DNA from 3 places in the Enterobacter sp. RIT637 genome. Region 1 is predicted to be linked to each of the others. Evidence: predicted binding sites of a transcription regulator. Region 1 holds the regulator's gene; each other region holds the start of a gene.
What was found. The regulator CRP, encoded in region 1, controls carbon source genes, mostly activating them, when cyclic AMP is high. The targets are predictions, from matches to a motif close to ATGTGANNNNNNTCACAT.

Region 1 (4,186 bases):
TTCCGTCGTGCGTTCCATGGAAGATTACATTAACTTCCTGACGCCGCAGTTCTCCCGCACCCACATCAACTTCCAGCGCGTGCCGACGGTAGATACCTCCAACCCGTTTGCGGCTAAAAGCATCCCGTCGCTGGATGAGAGCTTTGTCGTCATCCACTTCCGCAACCTCGAAGGCATTGATTACCCCTGGCTGCTGGCGATGCTGCAGGGCTCGTTTATTTCGCACATGAATACGTTGGTGGTGCCGGGCGGAAAAATGGGGCTGGCGATGGAGTTAATTATGACGCCGCTGGTCCAGCGACTGATGGAAGGGAAGCAGATCGCGTAACGTCTGTTGCCGGATGGCGCTTCGCTTATCCGGCCTACGTTCGTGCAGTTGTAGGCCCGGTAAGCGCAGCGCCACCGGGCTTTGTTTTTACGCCTCGATCACTTCATACGAATGCGTGATTTTTACCGCTTTCTCCAGCATTAACGCCACTGAGCAGTATTTCTCCGCAGAAAGGTCTACGGCGCGCGATACTGCGGCATCCTTCAGTTCTTTACCGGTCACGATAAAGTGCAGATTAATGTGCGTGAACAGGCGCGGCGCCTCTTCGCGACGTTCGGAAGTAAGCTTCACTTCGCAATCGGTCACATCATGACGGCCTTTTTGCAAAATCGACACCACGTCAATTGCGCTGCATCCGCCCGCCGCCATCAGCACCATCTCCATCGGGCTTGGGGCTTTGTCGCCGGAGTTACCGTCCATCAAAATCTGATGTCCAGAAGCAGATTCGCCCAGGAACGTTAAACCCTCAACCCATTTCACACGCGCTTGCATATTCATTAACTCCAACGTTGCATTTTTGGTGACAGATTACGCGTGCATTACATTTCTCGCAACGGAAGGCGACCTGCATCATGCTGAAGCGAGACACCAGGAGACACGCGGCAAAAGCTATGCTAAAACACTCTGGATGCTACAGTAATACATTGACGTTACACATGTATGCAGAGGACATCAAACTTTACTGGCTGCGAAACGTTACGACAGCCGACTTCCCAGGGTATGGGTAAGAATTCGATTGCAACCCCAGAGTCCGGATGCATCTGATGACTCTGGTGACAGCTTATAACAGAGGATAACAGCGCATGGTGCTTGGCAAACCGCAAACAGACCCGACTCTCGAATGGTTCTTGTCTCATTGCCACATTCATAAGTACCCATCGAAGAGCACGCTGATTCACCAGGGTGAAAAAGCGGAAACGTTGTATTACATCGTTAAAGGCTCGGTGGCAGTGCTGATCAAAGATGAAGAAGGGAAAGAGATGATCCTTTCTTATCTGAACCAGGGCGATTTCATCGGTGAACTGGGCCTGTTTGAAGAGGGCCAGGAACGTAGCGCCTGGGTTCGTGCAAAGACAGCATGTGAAGTGGCTGAAATTTCTTACAAGAAATTCCGTCAGCTGATTCAGGTTAACCCTGACATCCTGATGCGTCTTTCTTCCCAGATGGCACGCCGTCTGCAGGTGACGTCTGAGAAAGTGGGTAACCTCGCCTTCCTGGACGTGACCGGCCGTATCGCGCAGACCCTGCTGAACCTGGCGAAACAGCCAGACGCCATGACCCACCCTGACGGCATGCAAATTAAAATTACCCGCCAGGAAATTGGTCAGATCGTCGGTTGCTCCCGTGAAACAGTGGGCCGTATCCTGAAAATGCTGGAAGACCAGAACCTGATCTCCGCCCACGGTAAAACCATCGTGGTTTACGGAACGCGTTAATTCCGCTCAAACGGCGTGCCATCGCAAGGTGTCACGCCGTTTTTGTCTCTACTCCCCATGTGGCGCAGGCTGATCTATCACCCGGAAGTTAACTACGCACTGCGACAAACGCTGGTGTTGTGCCTTCCTGTGGCCATAGGCCTGATCCTCGGACATCTTCAGCAAGGTCTGCTGTTTTCCCTCGTGCCTGCCTGCTGCAACATTGCCGGTCTGGACACGCCGCATAAGCGCTTTTTCAAACGCCTCATTATCGGTGGCTGCCTGTTTGCTGGCTGTAGTCTCGCGGTACAGCTCCTGCTTGCCCGTGATATCCCGCTGCCGCTGATCCTGACCGTGCTGGCGATGACGCTTGGCGTGACGGCGGAAATCAGTTCGCTGCACGCGCGACTGCTGCCCGCCTCGCTGATTGCGGCCATTTTCACGCTAAGCCTCGCCGGGAATATGCCGGTGTGGGAGCCGCTGCTGATCTACGCCCTTGGCACGCTCTGGTACGGGGTGTTTAACTGGTTTTGGTTCTGGCTGTGGCGGGAGCAGCCGCTGCGTGAATCCCTGAGCCTGCTCTATGTGCAGCTTGCGGATTACTGCGAGGCCAAATACACCCTGCTCACCCAGCATACCGACCCGGAGAAATCCCTGCCGCCGCTGCTGACGCGCCAGCAAAAGGTTGTAGACCTGATTAGCCAGTGCTACCAACAGCTGCACATGCTCGCCGCCAACAAGAACCACGAATACAAACGGCTGCTGCGCACCTTCCAGGTGGGGCTGGACCTGCAGGAGCATATCTCCGTCAGCCTTCACCACCCGCAGGAGGTGCAAAAGCTGGTGGAGCGCAGCCATGCCGAAGCGGTGATCCGCTGGAACGCGCAGACCGTCGCCGCGCGGCTGAGGGTTCTGGCTGACGATATCCTCTATCACCGCTACCCCACGCGCTTCAACATGGACAAACAGCTCGGCGCGCTGGAGAAAATCGCCCGTCAGCATCCGGATAACCCGGTAGGCCAGTTTGCCGCCTGGCACTTCAGCCGCATCGCCCGCGTGTTGCGCACGCAGCGCCCGCTTTATCCGCGTGACCTGATGGCGGATAAGCAGAAACGTCTGCCGCTGCTGCCCGCGCTCAAAAGCTATCTGTCACTGAAATCCGCCGCCCTGCGCAACGCGGCGCGGATAAGCGTGATGCTGAGCATTGCCAGCCTGATGGGCATGGCGCTGCACCTGCCGAAACCCTACTGGATCTTAATGACCGTGCTGTTTGTGACGCAGAACGGCTACGGGGCCACGCGAGTGCGTATCTTCCACCGGGCTGGCGGAACCCTGGCCGGGCTGATTATTGCGGGCGTGACGCTGCACTTCCACGTGCCGGAAGGCTATACGCTGGTCGGGATGCTGGCGATCACCATGGTGAGCTATCTGATCATCCGTAAAAACTACGGCTGGGCAATGGTGGGCTTTACGGTCACGGCGGTGTACACCCTGCAGCTGCTCACGCTCAACGGCGAGCAGTTTATCGTGGCTCGGCTGGTCGATACGCTGATTGGCTGCCTGATTGCCTTCGGCGGCATGGTCTGGCTGTGGCCGCAGTGGCAGAGCGGATTGCTCAGGCAGAACGCCCATGATGCGCTGGAGGCCGACCAGCAGGCCATTCGCCTGATCCTCAGCGACGACCCGCAGCCCTCCCCGCTGGCGTATCAGCGGATGAAGGTCAACCAGGCGCACAACGCCCTGTTTAACTCGCTCAACCAGGCGATGCAGGAGCCGGGCTTTAACTCGCACTATCTGGCAGACATGAAGCTGTGGGTGACGCACAGCCAGTTTATCGTCGAGCACATTAACGCCATGACCACACTGGCGCGCGAGCACACGATGCTGACGCCGGATCTGGCGCAGCGCTATTTGCAGTCGTGTGAAATTGCGTTGCAGCGGTGCCAGCAGCGTCTGGAGTATGACTCGCCGGGCGAGGCGGGGGATTCGAATATTCTGGAAGCGCCGGAGACGTTAACCCACGGGCCAATGAGCACGCTGGAGCAGCATTTGCAGCGCGTTCTCGGGCATCTGAACACCATGCACACCATTTCGTCGGTGGCATGGCGTCAGCGCCCGCATCACGGTATTTGGTTAACGCGCCGGTTAAAGCGAACCGAGTATTAGCCTTTAACGATCTTCGCGACCGCCGCGGCAAAGCGGGTTAACCCGTCTTCGATGTCTTTGTCTTCCACCACCAGCGACGGCGCAAAGCGCATCACGTCCGGCCCGGCATTGAGCACCATCACCCCTTCGTGCGCGGCGGCGTGCAGGAAATCACGCGCGCGGCCTTTGTACTGCGGCGTCAGCTCGGCGCCAATCAGCAGCCCCATGCCGCGGATCTCGCTGAACACATTATATTCATCGTTAATCTGCTGGAGATGCTTCACGAACAGCTCACGCT
Region 2 (4,186 bases), on a different contig from region 1:
TTCAGGCTGAACGTAACCCCCTTTCACCAGCTGTTCACCGGCAAAGCGAATCGCTTCTTCTTTGGTGGCTGCGGTACGACCGAGGAAGATATTCTCCGCGCCCAGTTTAAACAGGTGGGCGTTGCTCTCGTCGAAGCTGTCCTGCAGGCTACTGCGCACTTTGACTTCGTTATCTTCGTGACGCTGGGCCGCAACCAGACGCTCTGTCAGGCTGGTATACAGGCCGCTGTCGAGGAAGTTAGTCAGCGAAATGTGCTGCGCCTGAGGCACCTGACGCATGGCGCGTTCGGTCAGATCGCGGTGCGTGATCACCAGGTCAACGTCCGGCGGCAGGCTGTTAATCGCGCTGTTGGTCACAGAGATATTGGTCAGACCCGCATCCTGTACTTTCTTACGCAGCACGCCTGCACCCATTGCGCTGGAGCCCATACCGGCGTCACAGGCAACGATGATTTTACGCACGTGGCTCAGATCGTTTGAGACATCGCCAGCCGCCAGCGGGGTTGCGCCTTTGGACTCAGCTTTCATGTCGTGCATACGACGGGTTGCCGCTTCGATATCGTCGTCTTCTTTCACTTTGCTGGTTTTCAGCAGGATAGACGCCACCACGAAGGAGACCGCCATCGCCGCACAGATCGCCGCGATGTTAGCGAAGTAAGCCCCTTTCGGCGTCATTGCCAGCACCGCCAGGATAGAGCCAGGAGACGCTGGAGAAACCAGACCACCGCCCAGCACGCTCAGGGTGAACACACCGGTCATACCGCCGAGGATAACGGCCAGGATCAGACGTGGGTTCATCAGCACGTACGGGAAGTAAATTTCATGGATACCACCCAGGAAGTGGATGATAGCCGCGCCGCCCGCAGACTGCTTAGCGCTGCCGCGGCCAAAGAACATGTACGCCAGCAGAACGCCCATACCCGGACCCGGGTTCGCTTCAATCAGGAAGAAGATGGACTTGCCGAGGTCATGGGACTGCTGAATACCCAGCGGTGAGAAGATACCGTGGTTGATGGCGTTGTTGAGGAACAGGATTTTCGCCGGTTCAACAAAGATAGACGCCAGCGGCAGCATGTCGTGCGCAACCATGAAGTTAACGCCTGCTGCCAGAATTTTGGACAGCACTTCAACCGCAGGGCCAATGCCCATGAACGCCAGAATCGCGAGGATCATCCCGATGATGCCCGCAGAGAAGTTGTTCACCAGCATTTCGAAGCCGGATTTGATCTTGCCATCAACCCAGACGTCGAATTTCTTAATCGCCCAGCCGCCCAGAGGACCGGCAATCATGGCGCCGAGGAACATCGGCATATCCGCACCGACGATAACACCCATGGTTGTGATCGCGCCCACTACGCCACCACGGTCACCGCCGACCAGACGACCACCGGTGAAACCGATGAGCAGCGGCAGCAGATAGGTAATCATTGGACCAACAAGCTTCGCCAGCGTTTCGTTAGGCAACCACCCTGTCGGAATGAACAATGCAGTGATGATACCCCACGCGATAAACGCGCCGATGTTTGGCATCACCATGTTGCTGAGGAAACGACCAAAGCTTTGAACTTTGATCTTGAAATCGGATGACATAAAACACCCCTTCTTATGTTTACGCTTAGGCTTGCGGCCCGAGGTTTATCGTTAATGTGCGGCGGCAGAGGTAGCCGGGCCCTGTTCTGATGCTGTGAAATCTGGCACTGAATCGTTCAACTGTCCAGACAGCGAAAATTTGTGTGATCTCAGTCACGTAAATGTAGGGGGTGGGGCGAATAATGAAGTGATCTTCATCACAAAATCAGTGTGCAAAATAAATACAACGTGTAGAAAAGCAGCAAAATCACCCCTTTTTTGTGATTAGCATCACATTTGGTGGTGGCGGGTTTGTTTCTGAGATGTGACGTCATTCACAAAATATTTTTATGCGGATTTATCTGCGTGTGATCCTTGGCAAACTTTGCTTTTCCGTTCAACGCCAGAATGAAAGCAAGCAACACGGAAAGCTAAAAAACCACTTTTATGATGTGGTATGGCGAAAAGGGACAAGGTAGATTACGCTCATAATGTAAGGTTAAGTATATTATTATTCAGGATATATTTTGACACGCTTATAAACTTGCATGGAGATATTATAAAAACCGATACTCCCCGGCTTTGAAATAACAAGTGTTGTTTTGGTGTTTAAAAATAAATTAATTAGGCTGCGCACTGTTTTATTAATTTAATGAGTTGACGTTGTTTAAGTGAGGAGAATATGTTTCTCAACTATTTTGCGCTGGGTGTATTGATTTTTGTGTTCCTGGTTCTGTTTTACGGAATCATCGCTATTCATGACATCCCTTATAATATGGCTAAAAAACGTAACCATCCCCATGCCGATGCTATCCATACGGCGGGGTGGATAAGCCTGTTTACGCTCCATGCCATTTGGCCGTTTCTGTGGATATGGGCCACGCTGTATCGGGAAGATCGCGGCTGGGGTATGCAGAACCATATCTCAAAACCGGATGAGGTGCCGGGTATGGATGCCCTGACCCAACGCGTAGCCGAACTCGAGCAAAAACTGGCCGCAGTGCAACCCGCTGCCGATAAAAATACGCTGGAGCGCTGATCATGGATTTGTTAATTATTCTGACCTATGTGGCCTTTGCATGGGCCATCTTTAAAATATTTCGTATTCCGGTCAACCAATGGACGCTCGCCACCGCAACGCTAGGTGGGGTTTTTATTGTCGCGGGCCTTATCTTATTAATGAACTATAACCACCCGTATACCTTTACGGCGCAAAAAGCGGTTATTTCCATTCCGATCACCCCGCAGGTGACGGGAATAGTCACGGAAGTGACCGATAAAAATAACCAGCTTATTAAAAAAGGCGAAGTGTTATTTAAACTGGATCCGGGCCGCTATCAGGCGCGCGTCGACAGGCTGAAGGCTGATCTGGTGACCGCTACGCACAATATCGACAATCTGAAAGCTCAGCTGTCGGAAGCGGTCGCTAATACGACACGCGTGTCCGCTGAACGTGACCGTCTGTTTAAAGATTATCAGCGCTACCTGAAAGGCAGCCAGGCGAAGGTGAATCCGTTCTCTGAAAGCGACATCGACAACGCGCGTCAGAATTACCTGGCCCAGGATGCGATGGTGAAAGGCTCTGTTGCCGAACAAACGCAGATTCAAAGCCAGTTGGACAGCATGGTGAATGGCGAACAGTCGCAGATTGCTTCTCTTCGTGCCCAACTGGCAGAAGCCACCTATAACCTCGATCAGACCGTGGTGCGTGCGCCAAGCAATGGTTACATCACTCAGGTGCTGATCCGTCCGGGTACCTATGCCGCCGCGCTGCCGCTGCGTCCGGTGATGGTTTTCATCCCGGAACAGAAACGTCAAATCGTGGCGCAATTCCGTCAGAACTCGTTACTGCGTTTAAAACCGGGCGACGAAGCGGAAGTGGTGTTCAATGCGCTTCCGGGCCAGGTGTTCACCGGTAAACTGACCAGCGTCCTGCCGGTGGTGCCGGGAGGTACGTATCAGGCGCAGGGCGCGCTGCAGGCGCTGACGGTCGTGCCGGGCACCGATGGCGTGCAGGCGCTCATCGAACTGGAGCCAAACGCGGACGTTGATGCGCTGCCTGACGGTATCTATGCCCAGGTGGCGGTCTATTCCGACCACTTCGCCCACGTCTCGGTGATGCGTAAGGTCCTGTTACGTATGACCAGCTGGATGCACTACCTCTACCTCGATCACTAATCTCCCCCAAGGCAGGAATGCGATATGCATACCTGCCTTTTTTCGCTGCTTGATCCATACTGACCTCTTTGTGAGCATCCAGGATCAGGCAATGAAACTCATCGGCAGCTACACCAGTCCCTTCGTGCGTAAAATCTCGATTCTCCTGCTGGAGAAAGGGATTGAATTTGAATTCGTCAATGAACAGCCCTACAGCGCCGACAATGGCGTTGCCCAGTACAATCCGTTGGGTAAAGTCCCTGCGCTGGTGACCGATGAGGGGGAATGCTGGTTTGATTCGCCGATTATTGCGGAATACGTCGAACAACTCGGCGTTGCGCCAGCCATGCTGCCAGCCGATCCAAAAGCGGCGCTGGCCATGAAGCAAATAGAAGCGCTCGCAGATGGCATCATGGATGCGGCGTTAACCTCGGTTCGGGAGCTGGCGCGACCTGTCGCC
Region 3 (4,186 bases), on a different contig from region 1:
CGCTGATTTTGGTATTACCCGTCACACCGCGCTTAAGCAGCAGGTAGCGCGTCGCGGCCCCGACCCAGGTGTAAATCGTCACCGGCGTATCGCGTTCCCCCGTCCAGCCGATAACGCGACGCATGCGTTTGAGCTGCCGGTGCACGTCCTGCACCGTTTCGACCGGTTCGTCAAAGAGCTCACGGAAGGTGTCCGTTACCACCTCCGGCCGCGTATTCTGAATCAGATAGGTTTCGCACGCCTGGGTGATCAGCGTTAAGGAAACGGTATTGATCGCTTTCAGGCGACGGTTGGCGCGTTCCCAGCGCGAAGATTCCATGTTGAGGTTGCTGCGCATTCCCTCCAGCGCCTGCGTGCGGCGCACCAGGCTGCTCCACGCTTTATCCACCTCTTCGCTGTCACCGTGCTTGATGCACAACTGCATCAGCTGGTACTGGGCAACAATCAGCGCGTCGAGCTCACGGTCGACTTCCTGCTTGATGGAGCGCGGGGAGAAAAGCAGATCCGCCACGATCGCGCAGACGATACCAATGACAATCTCGCTGCAGCGTTCAACCGCAAACTGTGGGGCAAGCAGCGGTTCGGACTGAATGGTGATGACAATGATCAGCGCGGTATAGCCCGCCAGCCCCCATGCGTAGGAGTTTTCAACTTTGACCAGCGAAGAGATCCAGGTGCAGAACCCTGCCCAGATACAGCACACCATGATCATCAGCAGCGGGGTGCGGATCATCAAAATAATGATGGTGAGCGCGGCGAAACAGCCGATAAACGTCCCGACGATACGCAGCATACCGCGGTAGCGGATGGCGCCAGAGTAAGGTTCACCGCCCGCGGCAAAGGCGGGGCCAGCCGCAACGATAGCTGCCGTCAGCACCGCCCAGCGGGGCGTTTCAAGCTGGAAGTGAAAGCCGACAAACAGCGCCAGCACGATGGCACATGCCAGCTTCACGGCGAAGCGAATGTGCTGGCTGGCGATGGAAAAGATACCCATAGCGATTAACCAAACTCGCGCAGGCGGTGGGCGATTTTACGGAAAATGGAGTCCTGGCTGGCATCGCGGTCTTTTTCCCCGGTGATGACCACCGTTGCCGTGGTGCCCGCAGGCCACAGGTTCCCCTGCTGCTCATCCAGATGGATACGTACCGGCACGCGCTGCGCCAGACGGACCCATTCCAGGTTGGAATCTACCGTCGCCATCCCTTTGGTATCGTTCGAGCTGCTGGAGTTAGTGACCCCTGCCGCGACGCTATCAACAGTCCCTTTAAACACACGATTGCTGCCGAGCGGCGTGATCTCCGCGCGATACCCCGGGCGAACGCCTTCCAGCTTGGTCTCTTCCATATAGGCGAGCACGTAGAAGGAGTGCTGTTTAACCAGCGCCACGGCGGTAGAGCCACGGGTAATAAATTCCCCGGCATAGACGTTCAGGTTGGTCACCCAGCCATCGGACGGCGCGCGAATCACCGTACGATCAAGATCGAGCCTGGCCAGATCGCGCGTCGCCTCAGCTTTCGCCAGCTGGTGCAGAACGGTTTGCAGCACGTTGTTAGACTGGTCAATTTCTTCGCGAGACATCGCCTGCACGCCCAGCTGGTTACGACGTCCGGCTTCACGGCGTTTTTCTGCAGCCAGAGCCTTGTAATACGCCACGTCGGCTTCCGCTTCTTCTAACGCTTTTTGATAGCGAGGTTGGTCAATGGTGAACAGAACCTGATCTTTTTTCACCAGTTGGTTATCGTGGACGTTAACCGCCGTGATAAGCCCGGCCACATCGGGGGCAATCGCCACCACATCGGCGCTGAAGCGCGCATCGCGCGTCCACGGTGATTCAGTGTAATAAACCCAGGCGCGGAAAATGGCGATAAACGCCAGAACGACCAGCGCCATGGTGATGGCAGTGCGGGAGACTTTTCTTATTAGCGTTTTCACATCAACCTCAGACAAACATGCGCGATATCAGATAGAACAGGCAGCAATACAGCGCGGTATTGAACAATGCAGGGTGCCAGACGAAATCGTAGATCCCGGTAGGGACCAGCACCTTGCGCACCAGCCAGAAGATCGCCAGTGATAAAAGAAGCTCGAAAAATATCGGTGGGAACGACAGACCGAACACCACGATTACAGGAAACAGACTCATGTTGACCTTGATAAGAGAGAGTGCAGGCTTCAGATTTTTTTTAGCGCACGCCATCGCAGGAGAGCAAGAAACGCCGGGCGAGAATGGCGCAGCCGTTATGTAATTAATAATATATTAACGTAACTGTTATGCTGTTATCTATAATATGTGATCTAAATCACTTTTAAGCCAGAGTGAACAATGGAACGTTTAAAACGCATGTCCGTCTTCGCCAAAGTGGTGGAGCTCGGCTCATTTACCGCCGCTGCGCGTCAATTGCAGATGAGTGTCTCTTCCATCAGCCAGACGGTGTCAAAACTGGAAGATGAACTGCAGGTAAAGCTGCTTAACCGCAGTACCCGCAGCATTGGCCTGACGGAAGCGGGTAAAATTTATTACCAGGGCTGCCGTCGAATGATGCATGAAGTGCAGGATGTGCACGAACAGCTCTACGCCTTCAATAACACCCCCATCGGTACGCTGCGCATTGGGTGTTCTTCAACTATGGCACAAAATGTTCTCGCTGCCATGACGGCGGAAATGCTGAAAGAGTATCCGGGTTTAACGGTAAATCTGGTGACGGGTATCCCCGCGCCGGACCTGATCGCCGACGGATTAGATGTGGTGATCCGCGTCGGGGCGTTACAGGATTCGAGCCTCTTTTCGCGTCGGCTGGGGAGCATGCCGATGGTGGTCTGCGCCTCAAAAAGCTATCTGGCTCAGTACGGCGTTCCGGAGAAGCCTGCCGATCTTAGCAACCACTCCTGGCTGGAATACAGCGTACGCCCGGATAACGAATTCGAACTGATTGCCCCGGAAGGGATCTCCACCAAACTGCTGCCGGAAGGCCGGTTCGTCACCAACGATCCGATGACCATCTCCCGCTGGCTGGTGGCCGGTGCCGGGATCGCTTACGTGCCGCTAATGTGGGTGATCAATGAGATCAACAGCGGCGTACTGGAGATCCTCTTCCCGCGCTACCAGTCCGATCCACGTCCGGTCTACGCTCTGTATACCGAGAAGGACAAACTCCCTCTCAAAGTACAGGTGTGTATTAACTACCTGACCGAGTATTTTGTCGAAGTGGCGGAGCTGTTTCAGGGGATGCGCGGAAGGAGAAAGGAGTAATAAAATAAACGCCATAATAATATTTGGCATGAATATTTCCCTGATAGTACACACATTCATTCAGGAATATTCCCGCCCTCCTCTCAGGAATGGCTAATTGACACTCCCGCCGCCCGCCATTTACCTTATAAGCAGTCTGCCCATCAGACTGTTATATGTTTGTTACCAACATGAATAATAAAATGTATTTCGCAGGATGACGTTAAACAAGGAAAAGAAATGAATATATTCGAACAAACACCGCCTTCACGCAGGCGCTATGGACTCGCCGCGTTCATTGGTTTGATTGCCGGGATTGTCTCCGCGTTTGTCAAATGGGGAGCCGAGGTGCCGCTTCCGCCACGCAGCCCGACTGATTTATTTACCGGCGCATGCGGGCCAGAGCAATTATTACGGGCAGCAGGTCAGATTGACTGTTCCCGCAATTTTTTAAACCCACCTTATGTTTTTTTACGCGACTGGCTGGGCGTCGTCGATCCTAACGCGGCGGTTTATACCTTTGCCGGGCATATATTTAACTGGGTCGGCGTAACACATATTATTTTCTCAATCGTGTTCGCCGTAGGTTATTGCGTAGTTGCTGAAGTCTTCCCAAAAATTAAACTCTGGCAGGGTTTGCTGGCGGGTGCGTTAGCTCAGCTTTTTGTTCATATGATCTCCTTCCCGCTGATGGGGCTGACGCCACCGCTGTTTGAGCTGCCGTGGTATGAACACGTGTCAGAGATCGTCGGCCATCTGGTCTGGTTCTGGTCGATCGAAATCATTCGTCGTGATTTGCGTAATCGCATCACTCACGAGCCGGATCCGGAGATACCGCTGGGTAACTTACGTTAAAAAAAAGGCGCTACATCAGTAGCGCCTTTTTTATGCAGGGTCAGGTCAGGCTGTGCCGCCCACCGTCAGATTGTCCACTTTCAGCGTTGGCTGGCCCACGCC

Region 2: a site for CRP is predicted at 1,776-1,793, ahead of K5E19_RS21505 (PTS mannitol transporter subunit IICBA). Genes of this name have one in related genera too.
Region 3: a site for CRP is predicted at 2,289-2,306, ahead of aaeR (HTH-type transcriptional activator AaeR). Genes of this name have one in related genera too.

What each region holds. Positions count from the first base shown of each region.
Region 1 covers NZ_JAIHAZ010000011.1:85,958-90,143, reverse strand. Annotated here, with positions in the region: gene K5E19_RS16070 (phosphoribulokinase) at 1-328, shown strand, start outside; gene K5E19_RS16065 (OsmC family protein) at 416-820, opposite strand; gene crp (cAMP-activated global transcriptional regulator CRP) at 1,132-1,764, shown strand; gene K5E19_RS16055 (YccS/YhfK family putative transporter) at 1,822-3,909, shown strand; gene K5E19_RS16050 (aspartate aminotransferase family protein) at 3,906-4,186, opposite strand, start outside.
Region 2 covers NZ_JAIHAZ010000022.1:40,756-44,941, reverse strand. Annotated here, with positions in the region: gene K5E19_RS21505 (PTS mannitol transporter subunit IICBA) at 1-1,590, opposite strand, end outside; gene K5E19_RS21500 (DUF3302 domain-containing protein) at 2,252-2,608, shown strand; gene K5E19_RS21495 (HlyD family secretion protein) at 2,611-3,747, shown strand; gene K5E19_RS21490 (glutathione S-transferase) at 3,839-4,186, shown strand, end outside.
Region 3 covers NZ_JAIHAZ010000005.1:35,925-40,110, reverse strand. Annotated here, with positions in the region: gene aaeB (p-hydroxybenzoic acid efflux pump subunit AaeB) at 1-994, opposite strand, end outside; gene aaeA (p-hydroxybenzoic acid efflux pump subunit AaeA) at 1,000-1,932, opposite strand; gene aaeX (p-hydroxybenzoic acid efflux pump operon protein AaeX) at 1,940-2,143, opposite strand; gene aaeR (HTH-type transcriptional activator AaeR) at 2,324-3,250, shown strand; gene K5E19_RS10090 (YagU family protein) at 3,470-4,084, shown strand; gene tldD (metalloprotease TldD) at 4,130-4,186, opposite strand, start outside.